3 regions of the Rathayibacter festucae DSM 15932 genome follow, and region 2 is predicted to be linked to each of the others. Evidence: predicted binding sites of a transcription regulator. Region 2 holds the regulator's gene; each other region holds the start of a gene.

Region 1 (4,873 bases), 510 kb from region 2:
CATGCCGATGGGAGACGGACCCAACCGCTCCGGCGGCTCGCGGAAGTACATCCTGCGCGCCGTCGAGGACTCGCTGCGACGCCTGCGGACCGACTACATCGACCTCTACCAGGTGCACCGCCCGAGCCCCACGACCGACGTCGAGGAGACCCTCGGCGCGCTCACCGACCTCGTCCGCCAGGGCAAGGTCCGCTCGATCGGCTCCTCGTCCTACTCCGGCAGCCAGATCGTCGAAGCGCAGTGGGCCGCCCGCGAGCGCGGCCTCGAGCGCTTCGTCACCGAGCAACCTCCCTACTCGATCCTCGTCCGCGGTATCGAGGAAGACGTGCTGCCGACGACTCAGCGCCACGGCATGGGCACCCTCACCTACAGCCCCCTCGCCGGCGGCTGGCTCTCCGGGCGCTGGCGCAAGGACGCCGCAGGCACCCCCACCTCCTCGGCCCGACCCAGCGCCCGCTTCGACATGAGCACCCCCGCCAACCAGCGCAAGCTCGACGTCGTCGAGGAGCTCGCCGTCCTCGCCGAGAGCGCCGGCATCCCGCTGATCCAGCTCGCCATCGCCTTCGTGATCCGCCACCCCGGCGTCACCTCCGCGATCATCGGCCCGCGCACGAGGGAGCAGCTCGAGTCTCAGCTGCCCGCCGCCGACGTCGTCCTCGCCGCCGAGGTCCTCGACCGCATCGACGAACTCGTCGCCCCGGGTGTCACCCTCAACCCCGACGACAACAGCTACGGCGCCACCGAGCTGACCCCCGCCGCGCGCCGACGCTGACTCCCGAGGACTCGAGGTGGCTGCCAGCAGGATCGAGCTCCTTCGCGGCAAGAAGGTCGTGCGGCCCAACTCCCCTGCCGCGGGGTCAGGCTCGGGAAGAAGACCGGCCTCACCCTGCCCGCAACTCCGTCCGGCCGGTTCGTGGGATGGACGCTCCTCGACCCGACCGATTGGAGCGCCGAGAACGTCCGCCCCCTCCGCGAGGCGGTCGCCGCAGCGATCCAGGCCGAACTCCTCGACCAGGACCGTCGCGCGGCCGCCGGAGCGATAGGACGACCGGCCGCACCAGCCCGCACACCTTCCCTGACGTCCGTCGGCCGCCGACCTGAGCGGATCAGCGCGCGTGCGCCGTCGCCAGCTCCCCCCAGTGCGTCGTCGCGCGCAGCGACAGCGCGCCGCGCTTCATCGTCCAGACCGGCCCCTTGCGGATCCCGGCGAGCCCGAGGCCGACGGCGGAGCGGCCGTGGCGCTTGGTGACGGCGTCGATGGTCGCGCCGAGGCCCTTGCTGTCGAACGCGGTGTCGAACACCTCGAGGAGGGCGTGCGAGTCCCGCGGCGACAGGTTCGTCAGGATCACGCCGGCCCGCACGTAGCGGGCGCCCTCGCGCAGCCGCGGCCGCAGCGTGCCGATCGCGGCCTTGACGATCGCCACCGGACGTCCGTGGGCACGGGGAAGCCGGCGAGGCCGCCCGCGGACTCGTACGGCGCGTCCGCGAACGGCGACGTCGACGCGAAGACGCTCATCGTCTTCGTCACCGACCCCTGCGCGCGCAGGCGGTGCGCGGCACGCTGCGCGTAGACGGAGAGCACCTGCTCCATGTCCGCGATCGTCGTCACCGGAGTAGCGAACGAGCGCGAGAAGATCAGCTGGTCCCGGACGGTGCGGGCCGCCTCGAGCGGGATGCAGTCGACCCCGCGCAGCTCGTAGACCGAGCGCTGCAGCACCACCGAGAACTTCTTCCGGATCAGCGCCGGGTCGGCGTCGCGCAGGTCCCGGATCGTGTGGATGCTCAGCTCCGCGAGGCGCTTCCCGGTGCGGCCGGCCACCCCCCACAGCTCGGTGACGTGCTGCCAGGCCATCAGTGCGTCGAGCTGCTCGGGCGTGTACCAGTCGGTGTCGCAGACCCCGCCCAGGCGCGGGTGCTTCTTCGCGCCGCCCTTGTTGACGAACTTCGCGAGCGTCTTGCTCGGCCCGAACCCCACGCACACCGGCAGGCCGACGTTCTTCGCGACGGCCGCCCGCATCGCCCGGCCGATCCGCGCCCGCTCCGCCACATCCCCGTCGACGCCGAGGAAGCTCTCGTCGATCGAGTACACCTCCTGCCAGGCCGAGTAGCGGCCCAGCAGCTCCATCACCCGCGCGGACAGCTCGCCGTACAGCTCGTAGTTGCTGGAGCGGGCGATCACCTCCGGGAGACGGCCCGAGCGGATGAGGGGCTCGACCTTGAACCAGGGCGTGCCGTTCTCGATGCCGAGCTTCTTCACCTCGTCCGAGCGGGCGACCACGCAGCCGTCGTTGTTCGAGAGGACGACGACCGGCCGCCCCTGCAGCTTCGGGTCGAACAGCCGCTCGCAGCTCACGTAGAAGCTGTTCACGTCGACCAGGCCGATCCGCCGCTCAGAGCGCACGGTGCAACCGATGCAGGCAGACGGTGACGACGCCCCAGATCTGGAGGTCGCTCAGCTCGGCGACGAGGATCGGCGGATAGTCCGGGTTCTCCGCGCGCAGCACCACTCCCCCGGGGCTCAGCTCGAGCCGCTTGACGGTCAGCTCGCCGTCGAGGATCGCGATCACGACGCTCCCGTGCATCGGGGTCAGCGAGCGGTCGACCACCAGCTCGTCGCCGTCGCTGATGCCGGCGCCGGTCATGCTCTCGCCCGAGACGCGGACGATGAACGTCGAGGTCTTGTCCCGGATCAGGTGGTCGTTGAGGTCGAGGGAGCCGTCGAAGTAGTCCTGCGCCGGCGACGGGAAGCCCGCCGCCACCGCGTCGGCGGGGACGAGGAGGGAGACGGCCACGGCGTCCCGGGCCGGGGTCGCGATGCGGTCCACCACGGTCACGCTCATTCTCGGCCCTCCTCACGGGATCGAACATGTGTTCGAATACGTCCGAGTGTAGGTCGACCCCACCGACATCGGCACCGGAGGGCCCTCGCTCGCCGCCGCCCCCGATGCGCGAGGATCGGACCCGTGGATGCGGAGCGGGTACTCGGAGACGGTCGTGCCGACGGGGTGTGGTGCCGGCTCGGCGAGCCGCTGACGGTGGCGCAGATCGCGCGCGGCGGGCCAGCCTGGCTCTGCCTGGACGCGCAGCACGGCGCCTTCGACGACGCCGCGGTCCTCGCGACCATGCGGGCGCTGGCGACCGTGAGCGAGCGGCCGCCCGTCGCCGTCCGGGTCGCCGGGCTCTCGGACCCGCTGATCGGGCGGGCTCTCGACGCCGGAGCGGACGTCGTCGTCGTCCCGATGATCGAGTCGGTCGAGGACGCGGCCGCGGCGGTCCGCGCCGCGCACTACCCGCCGCTCGGCCGGCGCAGCTGGGGTCCGATGACCGACCTCTGGGGCGCCGCGCCCCCGTCGGCCGCCGAGGCGCGGCCGGCGCTCTGGCTGATGATCGAGACGCAGACCGGCCTCGACGCCGTCGAGGAGATCCTCGCGGTGCCGGGGGTCGCCGGCGTCTTCGTCGGCCCGTTCGACCTCGCGATCGGACTCGGCCGGGAGCTGCCCGACCTGCTCGCCGCGGATGGACCCGAGGACCCGCTGCCGAGGATCGCCGCGGCCGCCCGGAACGCGGGCCTTGTCGCCGGTGCCTACGCGGGCGACCAGGAGCGCGCCCGGCAGCTGCGCGCGCTCGGCTTCCCGCGGGTCGCCGTCGCGACCGACCAGTCGCTGATCGCGCTCGGCACGGCGGCGGCGCTCGGCGCGGTGGCGGACGGCTCCGGCTGCTGAGCCTCCGAGGAAGGCGACGACGGCGATGACTACCTGCGCACCCCGAGCACCAACCCGCTCGACTCCGCCCCCTGCCTGGACCACTCGAAGCTCACCCTCGCCACGGCCACCACCGCCGCCCGCGCCTACCTCCGCAGCCACCACGACCTCGACGCCCTGAAGACCCTCACCCGCGCCGACGTGAAGTACCTCACCCGCTGCGCCTGAACACGACCCACCCGAGATGCGGCCGCCGGCACCACGCCTGCGACCGCTTCATCGCAGACAGGCCGTGGGAAACGATCAACTCGGGGTGACCGGTCACCGATCCCCATACGAGACGGACAGGCTGCTCGCTGACGACTCCCCCAGCTGATTGATGCGCCTGCCGTGACGAGCGCAGCACACTCGAGGCATGTCCTCTCGTCGTCGCCCGCGAAGCGGTGCATTTTCGAGCTCGAAGACAATCTTCATCACCGCATTGGTCATCTTGGGCGCCGCGATTCTCTCTGGCCTCGTCGTGCTGGCGCAGGGCGCCATCCAATCCGCCGTCCTGGTGGATTCGCTGCCCACGGAGAACACGGTCCGGACGCCTGAGCTCGGCGCCGCGTGGAACACCATGCTGCTCGGTCTCGGAGTCTGCGTTGTCAGCGCGACGGCCGCCATCGCCCTGGTCCTCAGCTCGCGTCGTCGCGTTGGCTGAGGTCCGATCGCGAGACGGCCCGGGTGACGTTCCCGAGCACGGCCCGGGCTTCGACCAAGCGCGGAGCACGAGATCCACCGTTGACCACGAATATCGTGAGCCTGATGACGTTTCGAACCTGGACCTACGTACTAGTAGTCGCGGTGATCAGCGCGACAGCGGCGCTCGTGATCGCGAACGTCTACAGCTTCCCGGCTCCGAACTGGTGCTGCTCCTCCTCAACACGATGTGGATCGTCGGGCTGGCCGGCACGGTTGCGTCACTGGTAGCGATCATTGTTCTCAATTACAGGCGTCACCGACGACCGCGGGCCTGAGGTTCAACCCCGCTGATCGATTCCCTTAAGGGACGGTCGATCATCCATCCGTCGCATCCTCCAAGCTGCGGACTCGGAGCGTTGAAGCACACCGCGTCGGTCTTACGCGTGGATCAGGCGGTTCCTGAGACACTGGTCGGATGATCTCGGATT
Region 2 (4,873 bases):
GTTCTGCGCAGTTGCGGCGGACGAGCTCGAGCGCCCGCTGGTTGACGTCGACCGCCCACACCCGGGCGTCGGGGGAGCCGAGCGCCAGGGCGAGCGAGATCGGTCCCCAGCCGCAGCCGAGATCCAGGAGGTCCCCGCTCGCGGGGGCGTCGGGGACCGCGTCCAGCAGGACCCGGGTGCCGAGATCGACGTGGCCGGGGCTGAACACCCCGCCGGCGGTCGTGACCTCGAGGTCGCGGCCGGCGATCCGGGCGCTGATCCTGCGGGGTCGGAGGTCGCCGTCGGGAGTGCTGGTGAAGTAGTGCTCGGCGGCCATGAGAAGTGAACTTATCAACAGCTGAGGAGTTAGTGTTATCCGGATGACGGAAGACCTGAACGAGACCGACACGACCGAGGCCGTGGACGTCGTCTCGCGGGTCCTGGCGAACGCGCAGTCGCGCTCGTCGGGATATTCGCGGTTCGTCGCGGGCGGAGCCCAGGCGCTGCAGAGCGCCGGAGGCGACGTCGAGCGCGACGCCGAGCAGACCAGCGACGGCGATCAGTTCGATCGCGAGGACCGGCAGGCGCTGCGGCGCGTGGCCGGCCTCTCCACCGAGCTCGAGGACGTCACCGAGGTCGAGTACCGCCAGCTGCGCCTCGAGAACGTGGTGCTGATCGGCGTGTACTCGCAGGGCTCGATCGAGGACGCGGAGAACTCGCTGCACGAGCTCGCCGCCCTGGCCGAGACCGCGGGAGCGACCGTCCTGGACGGTCTGCTGCAGCGCCGGCCGCACCCCGATCCGAGCACCTACCTGGGCAAGGGCAAGGCGGAGGAGCTCGCCGGGCTCGTCGCCGCCCTCGGCGCCGACACGGTCGTCGCCGACACCGAGCTGGCTCCGAGCCAGCGCCGCTCGCTGGAGGACGTGGTGAAGGTCAAGGTCATCGACCGCACGGCCGTCATCCTCGACATCTTCAGCCAGCACGCCACGAGCCGCGAGGGCAAGGCGCAGGTCGAGCTCGCGCAGCTCGAGTACCTGCTGCCGCGCCTGCGCGGCTGGGGCGAGTCGATGTCCCGCCAGGCCGGTGGCCAGGTCGGCGCCGGCGCCGGCATGGGCTCGCGTGGTCCGGGTGAGACGAAGATCGAGCTCGACCGCCGCCGCATCCACACCCGCATGGCGCGCCTGCGCAAGCAGATCACCGCGATGAAGCCCGCCCGGGAGGCGAAGCGCGCCAACCGCAAGCGCAACGCGGTGCCGTCGGTCGCCATCGCCGGCTACACCAACGCCGGCAAGTCCAGCCTGCTCAACCGGATGACGCACGCGGGCGTGCTCGTCGAGAACTCGCTCTTCGCGACACTCGACGCGACGATCCGCAAGTCCGAGACCCCGGACGGGCGCGGCTACACGCTCGCCGACACCGTCGGCTTCGTGCGCGCCCTGCCGCACCAGCTGGTGGAGGCGTTCCGCTCGACCCTGGAGGAGGTCGCCGACTCGGACATCATCGTCCACGTCGTCGACGCCTCGCACCCGGACCCCGCGGGGCAGATCGCGACCGTCCGGGACGTCATCGGCGAGGTGGGTGCACGGAGCATCCCCGAGATCATCGCGTTCAACAAGTCCGATCTCGTCGACGAGGGCCAGCGGCTCGTGCTGCGCGGTCTCGCCCCCGGCGCCGTCTTCGTGTCGGCGCGCACCGGCGAGGGGATGGACGAGCTCCAGGCGAAGATCGCCGAGATCCTGCCGGAGCCGCAGATCGAGATCGACCTGCTCGTGCCGTACGACCGCGGCGACGTGGTCTCCTCGCTGCACCGCAACGGCCGGATCCTCTCGACGCAGTACGTCGAGGGCGGCACGCACGTCCACGCGCTCGTGCACGAGGACCTCGCCGGCTCGCTCGGCGAGTTCGCGGCTCCCGTCGCCGCCGTCGAGGTGTAGCGGCGGGGCCGTCACCTGCGCTCGAAGCGCCCGCGACCACGGATCACCTCCGCGGTCGCGGGCGCTTCGTCGTCACGCTGCGCGAGCTGCTCGCCGTGCCTCCCGGTGAATGCAGGAGGGGCGGACGGCTCGATGCCGTCCGCCCCTCCTGCGCGTGTGCGCCGCCGCGTCAGACGGAGCGGAGCACCGCGACGATCTTGCCGAGGACCTCGGCCTCGTCGCCGAGGATCGGCTCGAAGTTGGAGTTGCGGGGGAGCAGCCAGGTGTGGCCGTCGCGCTGGCGGAGGACCTTGACGGTCGCCTCGCCGTCGAGCATCGCGGCGACGATCTCGCCGTTCTCCGCGGTGCGCTGCGAGCGGACGACGACCCAGTCGCCGTCGCAGATGGCGGCGTCGATCATCGACTCGCCGACCACCTTGAGCATGAAGAGCTCGCCCTTGCCGACCAGCTGGCGGGGGAGCGGGAAGACCTCGTCGATCTGCTGGTCCGCCATGATCGGCACGCCCGCCGCGATCCGGCCCACCAGCGGCACCATCGCCGCGTCGGCGACCGTCGCCGTCGACTCGAACGAGCCGTCGTCCTCGGTCGAGCTCGGCACGTCGATGAGGATCTCGAGCGCCCGGGGGCGGTTGGGATCGCGGCGCAGATACCCGCTCAGCTCGAGCTGGTTGAGCTGGTGGGTCACGCTGGAGAGCGAGGCGAGGCCGACGGCGTCGCCGATCTCCCGCATGCTCGGCGGATAGCCGCGGCTGGACACCGAGCGCTGGATGGCGTCGAGGATCGCGAGCTGCTTCGCGCTGAGATTCTTCCGGCGGCGGCCCGCCGCGGGCTTCGCCGCCGCCTTCGCCTTCGGCGCCGGAGTCGTCGTCCTGGCCGCCTTCGCCCCGGCCGTCTGCGCGTCGCTCACGATCGTCCCTCTCTCGGTGCGCACGCCGCGTGCGCGCCCTCTCCGTCCGCGTCGAGCACCGATGTCGGTGGTCGCTGCTGTACTGACTGCGGACTCTCGAAACTGTATCCGGCGGGGGTCCGCGTTCGAAACATTCGTTCGAGTGTGTCGCGCGATTCAGCAATGGATGCGACGCGACCGGGTCTTGCCCGGCGCGGTATTCGAAGATATATTCGGAACAGAGGTTCGGACCGGGTCCTCCCGGCCGAGGCCCCGGCCCGAACCCCTGCTGAAAGGAGCGATCACCATGACCGCACAGCCCTCCACCATCGCGCAGCACCAGCCCTCCGCGCAGCACGTCACCCCTGCCGAGCAGCCCGGTGCGCGCACCCGCCTGCGCCTGACCCGTCGTGGTCGCGCCGTCCTCGCGACGCTCGGCGCCCTGCCCCTCGTCGCGGGCGCCTTCGTCTTCGGACTCAACGGCGGCGGAGCCGTCGCCTCGGGCGAGAGCGCCGACGTTGAGTTCCAGTACGTCACCGTCCGCGCCGGCGAGTCCCTCTGGTCCCTCGCGGAGGAGCTCGCACCGGACTCCGACCCGCGCGACGTCGTCTACGACATCCAGTCGCTCAACCAGCTGGCGAACGCCGGCCTCGAGCCCGGGCAGCGCCTCGCGATCCCGGCGCAGTACGACCTCGCGGACTGATCGAGCGCACCGAGTGCCCCGGTACCATTCCGGGGTGACGACTCTCGACGATCTCCCCCTCCGCGACGACCTGCGCGGTCAGCAGCCCTACGGCGCTCCGCAAGCCGTCGTGCCCGTGGCCCTCAACGTCAACGAGAACACCCACCCGGTCCCTGACGACGTCATCGCCGACATCGTCGAGCGGGTGTCCGTCGCCCTCCGCACGGTGAACCGCTACCCCGATCGCGAGTTCCGGGAGCTGCGCGACTCCCTGGCCGGCTACCTCGGCCACGGTCTGACCGCCGACTCGATCTGGGCTGCCAACGGCTCGAACGAGGTCCTCCAGCACGTCCTGCAGGCCTTCGGCGGCCCCGGCCGCTCACTGCTCGGCTTCTCGCCGACCTACTCGATGTACTCGATCCTCGCCTCCGGCAGCGGCACGCGCTGGGTAGGCGTCGACCGCGAGGACGACTTCCGGGTGTCCGCGTCGTACGCCGCCGACGCGGTGCGCCGCGAGCGCCCCGACATCGTCTTCCTCTGCGCGCCGAACAACCCCACCGGAACCCCGCTGGACCTCGAGACGATCGCCGCCGTCTACGACGCGACCGACGGCATCGTCGTCGTCGACGAGGCCTACGCCGAGTTCGCCGGCCGTGACGCGCCGACCGCCCTCAGCCTCCTCGAGGGCCGCCCTCGCCTGCTCGTCTCCCGCACGATGAGCAAGGCCTTCGCCTTCGCCGGCGTCCGCCTCGGCTACCTCGCCGCGGACCCCGCCGTCGTCGACGCCCTCCGCCTGGTGCGCCTGCCGTACCACCTCTCCGCGCTGACCCAGGCGGCCGCGACCGCGGCGCTCGCCCACGCGGACGAGATGCTCGCGATGGTGGGCGAGATCATCGTCCAGCGCGACCGGATGATCGACGGACTGCGCGAGCTCGGCTACACCCCGCACGAGACCGGCAGCAACTTCGTCCTCTTCGGCGGCGTCGCCGACCCCGGCGCGATGTTCGAGGCGCTGCTCGCGCGGGGCATCCTGATCCGCGACGTCGGCATCCCGAACCACCTGCGAGTGAGCGCGGGCACCGAGGCCGAGACCACCGCCTTCCTCGAGGCGGTCGCCGCGCTGCCCGCCCCGTCGGCGGACCCCGCGGTCGCCCTGGCCCGCGAATAGCCGCCCGGAGGGTCGGCGGCCCCCGAATACACTGGAGACCATGACCTCCTCGAGCGCCGCTCCCGGGCGCACCGCCTCCCTCCGTCGTGCCACCAGCGAGTCGAGCATCGAGCTGTCGATCGACCTCGACGGCACCGGTGTCGCGGACCTCTCCACCGGCGTGCCCTTCTTCGATCACCTGCTGACGGCGTTCGCGAAGCACTCGCTGACCGACCTGACCGTCC
Region 3 (4,873 bases), 330 kb from region 2:
GCACCCGGTAGAGGATGTCGTTCACCAGCGTCGACTTGCCCGAGCCGGAGACGCCGGTGACCGCGACGAAGGTGCCGAGCGGGAACTCGACGTCGACCTTCTGCAGGTTGTTCGCGTTGGCTCCGACGACCTTGATCACGCGCTTGCGGTCGATCTTGCGGCGCTTCTTCGGCAGCTCGATCGAGCGGCGGCCGGCGATGTAGTCGCCGGTGAGCGAGTGCGTGTTCTCGAGCAGCGACTCGTAGGAGCCGGAGTGCACGACCCGGCCGCCGTTGACGCCGGCGCCGGGGCCGATGTCGACGATCCAGTCGGCGGTGCGGATGGTGTCCTCGTCGTGCTCGACGACGATCAGGGTGTTGCCGAGGTCGCGCAGCTTGATCAGGGTGTCGATCAGCCGGCGGTTGTCGCGCTGGTGCAGGCCGATGCTCGGCTCGTCGAGGACGTAGAGCACGCCGGTGAGACCGGAGCCGATCTGAGTCGCGAGCCGGATGCGCTGCGCCTCGCCGCCGGAGAGCGAGCCGGCCGCACGGGAGAGGTTGAGGTAGTTGAGCCCGACCTCGATCAGGAAGTCGAGGCGCGCGCGGATCTCGCGGAGCACCTGCGCGGCGATGGTGGCCTCGCGCGGGGTGAGCTGCAGCTCGCTCATGAACGACTGGGCGTCGCCGAGGCTGAGGTCGGCGACGTCGGCGATGCTCGCACCGTGCACGAGCACGGCGAGCACCTCGGGCTTGAGGCGCGAGCCCTTGCAGACGGGGCAGGCGACCTCGCGGAGGAACTCGGCCCAGCGCGAGCGCTGCACGTCGGTCTCGGCCTGCACGTACTGCCGCTCGATGTAGGGCACGACGCCCTCGAAGCCGGAGGTGTAGCTCATCTCCCGGCCGTAGCGGTTCTTCCACTTGACCTTGACCTCGAAGTTGTCGCCGTGCAGCACGGCCTGCTGCACCTCCGAGCTGAGGCGCTTCCACGGGGTGGTCAGCTTGAAGCCGAGGTCGCGGGAGAGGCCGTCGAGCAGCTTCTCGTAGTACTGGAAGAGGCCCTTACCCTGCGTGGTCCAGGGGATGATGACGCCCTCGGCGATGCTGAGGTCGGGGTCGCCGAGCAGCAGCTCGTCGTCGACCGACATGCGCGTGCCGAGGCCGGAGCACTCGGGGCAGGCGCCGAAGGGGGCGTTGAAGGAGAAGGTGCGCGGCTCGATCTCGGTGAGCGAGATCGGGTGGTTGTTGGGGCAGGACAGCTTCTCGGAGTACGTCGTCCACGCGCCGTCGCCCTCGCCGTCGACGAAGTTGATCTGCACGATGCCGTCGGTGAGGCGCAGCGCCGTCTCGAGCGAGTCGGTCAGGCGGCCGAGGATGTCCGGGCCGGCGACGAGGCGGTCGACGACGACGGAGATGTCGTGCTTGTACTGCTTCTTCAGCACCGGCGGCTCGCTCAGCTGGATGAGCTTCCCGTCGACCATGGCGCGGGAGTAGCCGCCCGCGGTCAGCTCCTTGAAGAGGTCGACGAACTCGCCCTTCTTCTGCGAGACGACCGGGCTGAGGATCTGGTAGCGGGTGCCCTCGTCGAGCTCCATCAGCTGGTCGGCGATCTGCTGCACGGTCTGCGCCGAGATCGGCTCGCTGCAGACGGGGCAGTGCGGGATCCCGATGCGCGCCCAGAGCAGGCGCATGTAGTCGAAGATCTCGGTGATCGTGCCCACGGTCGAGCGCGGGTTGCGGTTGGTCGACTTCTGGTCGATCGACACCGCGGGGCTGAGGCCCTCGATGAAGTCGACGTCCGGCCGGTCGACCTGGCCGAGGAACTGCCGCGCGTAGGCGGAGAGCGACTCGACGTAGCGGCGCTGGCCCTCGGCGAAGATCGTGTCGAAGGCGAGCGAGGACTTGCCCGAGCCGGACAGTCCGGTGAAGACGACCATCGAGTCACGGGGGATCTCGAGGTCGACATCGCGCAGGTTGTGCACTCTGGCCCCGCTCACCACCAGCTTCGACACCGATTCGTCCAGCGAGGAGACGAAGCGGTGGAAGGAGGGTGAGGGGGTGGTGGAAGGGTCCGTAACGGCGTTCAGGATCGACACCTCGAAAGTGTATGCGGAGCCACCGACATCGCCCGGGGCGTTCGCTGGCCGCTGATCCCGGACCTCGCGACTTGCGCTCGTCGACCCCGCCCGCACCGCCGGGCCGGCCCGCGGGGGCCGACCCGGATCGGTCAGGACAGGTGCCCGGCCTTCTCCATCTGCCGCAGCTCGCGCTTGAGCTCGGAGACCTCGTCGCGCAGGCGCGCGGCGAGCTCGAACTTCAGTTCGCCGGCGGCCTGCAGCATCTGGCCGTTGAGGTCGGCGATGATCGCCTCGAGGTCGTTGCCGCCGTTCGCGGCGAGACCCTGGCGGCGCAGGTTGGGCGTCGGGCTCTTCTTCTTGGCGTCGCGGCCGGCCAGCAGCTTCGCGGTGTCGGCTCCCTCGCGCGCGAGCGCGTCGGTGATGTCGGCGATCTTCTTCCGCAGCGGGGTCGGGTCGATGCCGTGGTCGAGGTTGTAGGCGACCTGCTTCTCGCGGCGGCGATCGGTCTCGTCGATCGCGAGCTTCATCGAGTCGGTCATCTTGTCCGCGTACATGTGCACCTCGCCCGAGACGTTGCGCGCGGCGCGGCCGATGGTCTGGATGAGCGAGGTCGACGAGCGGAGGAAGCCCTCCTTGTCGGCGTCGAGGATCGCGACCAGCGACACCTCGGGCAGGTCGAGGCCCTCGCGGAGGAGGTTGATGCCGACGAGGACGTCGTAGACGCCGGCGCGCAGCTCGGAGAGCAGCTCCACGCGGCGCAGCGTGTCGACGTCGGAGTGCAGGTAGCGCACCCGGACGCCGGCCTCGGTGAGGAAGTCCGTGAGCTCCTCCGCCATCCGCTTGGTGAGGGTGGTGACCAGCACGCGCTCGTCGCGCTCGGTGCGGAGCTTGATCTCCTCGAGCAGGTCGTCGATCTGGCCCTTGGTCGGCTTGACGACGATCTCGGGGTCGATCAGGCCGGTCGGGCGGATGATCTGCTCGACGATGCCGTCGGCGATCCCCATCTCGTAGCGGCCGGGGGTGGCCGAGAGGTAGACGGTCTGGCCGACGCGGCCCTTGAACTCCTCCCACTTCAGCGGGCGGTTGTCCATCGCCGAGGGCAGCCGGAAGCCGTGCTCGACCAGGGTGCGCTTGCGCGACGCGTCGCCCTCGTACATCGCGCCGATCTGCGGCACGGTGACGTGCGACTCGTCGATGACGACGAGGAAGTCGTCGGGGAAGTAGTCGAGCAGGCAGTGCGGCGCCTCGCCGGACTCACGGCCGTCGATGTGGCGCGAGTAGTTCTCGATGCCGGAGCAGAAGCCGATCTGCTGCATCATCTCGAGGTCGAACGTGGTGCGCATCCGGAGCCGCTGCGCCTCGAGGAGCTTGTTCTGCTTCTCGAGGTCGGCGAGGCGGACCTCGAGCTCCTGCTGGATGGTGTCGATGGCGCGGTGCATGACGTCCTGGCTGGCGACGTAGTGCGAGCCGGGGAAGACGGAGACGGACTCGAGCTTCTTCACGACGTTCCCGGTGAGCGGGTGCAGCGTGTAGAGCGCCTCGATCTCGTCGCCGAACATCTCGATCCGGATCGCGAGCTCCTCGTACATCGGGATGATCTCGATCGTGTCGCCGCGGACCCGGAAGGTGCCGCGGGCGAAGTCGACGTCGTTGCGGGCGTACTGCATCGAGACGAACTTGCGGATCAGGCGGTCGCGGTCGACCCGCTGGCCGACCTGGAGCGCGACCATCGCCTCGAGGTACTGCTCCGGCTGGCCCAGGCCGTAGATGCAGGAGACGGTCGAGACGACGATGACGTCGCGCCGGCTGAGCAGCGAGTTGGTCGTCGAGTGCCGCAGGCGCTCGACCTCGGCGTTGACCGAGCTGTCCTTCTCGATGAAGGTGTCCGTCTGCGGGACGTAGGCCTCGGGCTGGTAGTAGTCGTAGTAGGAGACGAAGTACTCGACCGCGTTGTTGGGGAAGAGCTCGCGGAACTCGTTGGCGAGCTGCGCGGCGAGCGTCTTGTTGTGCGCGAGGACGAGGGTCGGCCGCTGGACGGCCTCGACGAGCCAGGCGGTGGTCGCGGACTTGCCGGTACCGGTGGCGCCGAGCAGGACGACGTCGGTCTCGCCGGCGTTGATCCGGGCGCTCAGATCGGCGATCGCTCCGGGCTGGTCACCGCTCGGCTGGTATTCGCTGATGACCTCGAAGGGGTGCACGGCACGGGTTGGCTCCATGCTCGAAGCGTAACCGCGACCACCGACATCGGGGCGGCCCTGCGCCGACGGCGAACGGGGCTCGCGCCGACCCGTACCGCAGACCGACCCGCTGGGGGCGCCGGGTCTCGATGCGCCCCTGGGGGGCTGCTCGACCACCATGGACCTGCCAGTTGCATGCTGATCGAGTAGCGCGCGCAGCGCGCGTATCGAGATCCACCGGCGCCGGAAGCCGAGTCGGCAGACCGACCAGCAGGAGGGCGCCCGATCAGAGGCGGGAGACGCGCAGGTCGCGCAGGTGGAGGCGGTCGCCCGCGGCCATGCCGTCGGTGCGCACGCGGAGCACCGCGCAGACCGCCCACTCCGGCGCGGGGAGGGAGTAGGCGTCGTCGAGCCGGACGCCGGCGAACGAGTCGCGGGCCGAGACGTCGGTCGCCGAGTACCAGTCCCGCCCCAGGCCGTCGGCCCGTCGCGCGGTCGAGAAGCCGAGATCGATCGCGACGGATCCGGAGCCCTCGTAGAGCGCGTCCAGCGACGCGAGCACCCGCGCTCCCGCGGCGATCGGCACGAAGAGGTGGACCGCGCCGGAGCCCGACCCGTCCTCGACTGCCAGCGCGCGGAGTCC

What was found. Region 2 encodes LexA, which represses DNA repair genes until DNA is damaged. Its sites were predicted from a motif close to TCGAACANNTGTTCGA; they were not measured.
Positions count from the first base shown of each region.
Region 1: C1I64_RS07290 (LexA family protein) is a predicted target of LexA. The motif match lies at 2,861-2,876, and genes of this name have one in related genera.
Region 3: uvrA (excinuclease ABC subunit UvrA) is a predicted target of LexA. The motif match lies at 2,073-2,088, and genes of this name have one in related genera.

Region 1 is NZ_CP028137.1:1,560,424-1,565,296, forward strand. Features, by position in the region: gene C1I64_RS07280 (aldo/keto reductase) at 1-772, shown strand, start outside; gene C1I64_RS20820 (DUF4113 domain-containing protein) at 1,107-1,424, opposite strand; gene C1I64_RS07285 (Y-family DNA polymerase) at 1,346-2,401, opposite strand; gene C1I64_RS07290 (LexA family protein) at 2,391-2,840, opposite strand; gene C1I64_RS07295 (HpcH/HpaI aldolase family protein) at 2,964-3,722, shown strand; gene C1I64_RS07300 (hypothetical protein) at 4,117-4,404, shown strand; gene C1I64_RS07305 (hypothetical protein) at 4,861-4,873, shown strand, end outside.
Region 2 is NZ_CP028137.1:2,066,177-2,071,049, reverse strand. Features, by position in the region: gene C1I64_RS09700 (class I SAM-dependent methyltransferase) at 1-316, opposite strand, end outside; gene hflX (GTPase HflX) at 360-1,913, shown strand; gene lexA (transcriptional repressor LexA) at 2,083-2,694, opposite strand; gene C1I64_RS09685 (LysM peptidoglycan-binding domain-containing protein) at 3,107-3,502, shown strand; gene C1I64_RS09680 (histidinol-phosphate transaminase) at 3,537-4,649, shown strand; gene hisB (imidazoleglycerol-phosphate dehydratase HisB) at 4,690-4,873, shown strand, end outside.
Region 3 is NZ_CP028137.1:1,732,912-1,737,784, forward strand. Features, by position in the region: gene uvrA (excinuclease ABC subunit UvrA) at 1-1,999, opposite strand, end outside; gene uvrB (excinuclease ABC subunit UvrB) at 2,203-4,269, opposite strand; gene C1I64_RS08135 (hypothetical protein) at 4,517-4,873, opposite strand, start outside.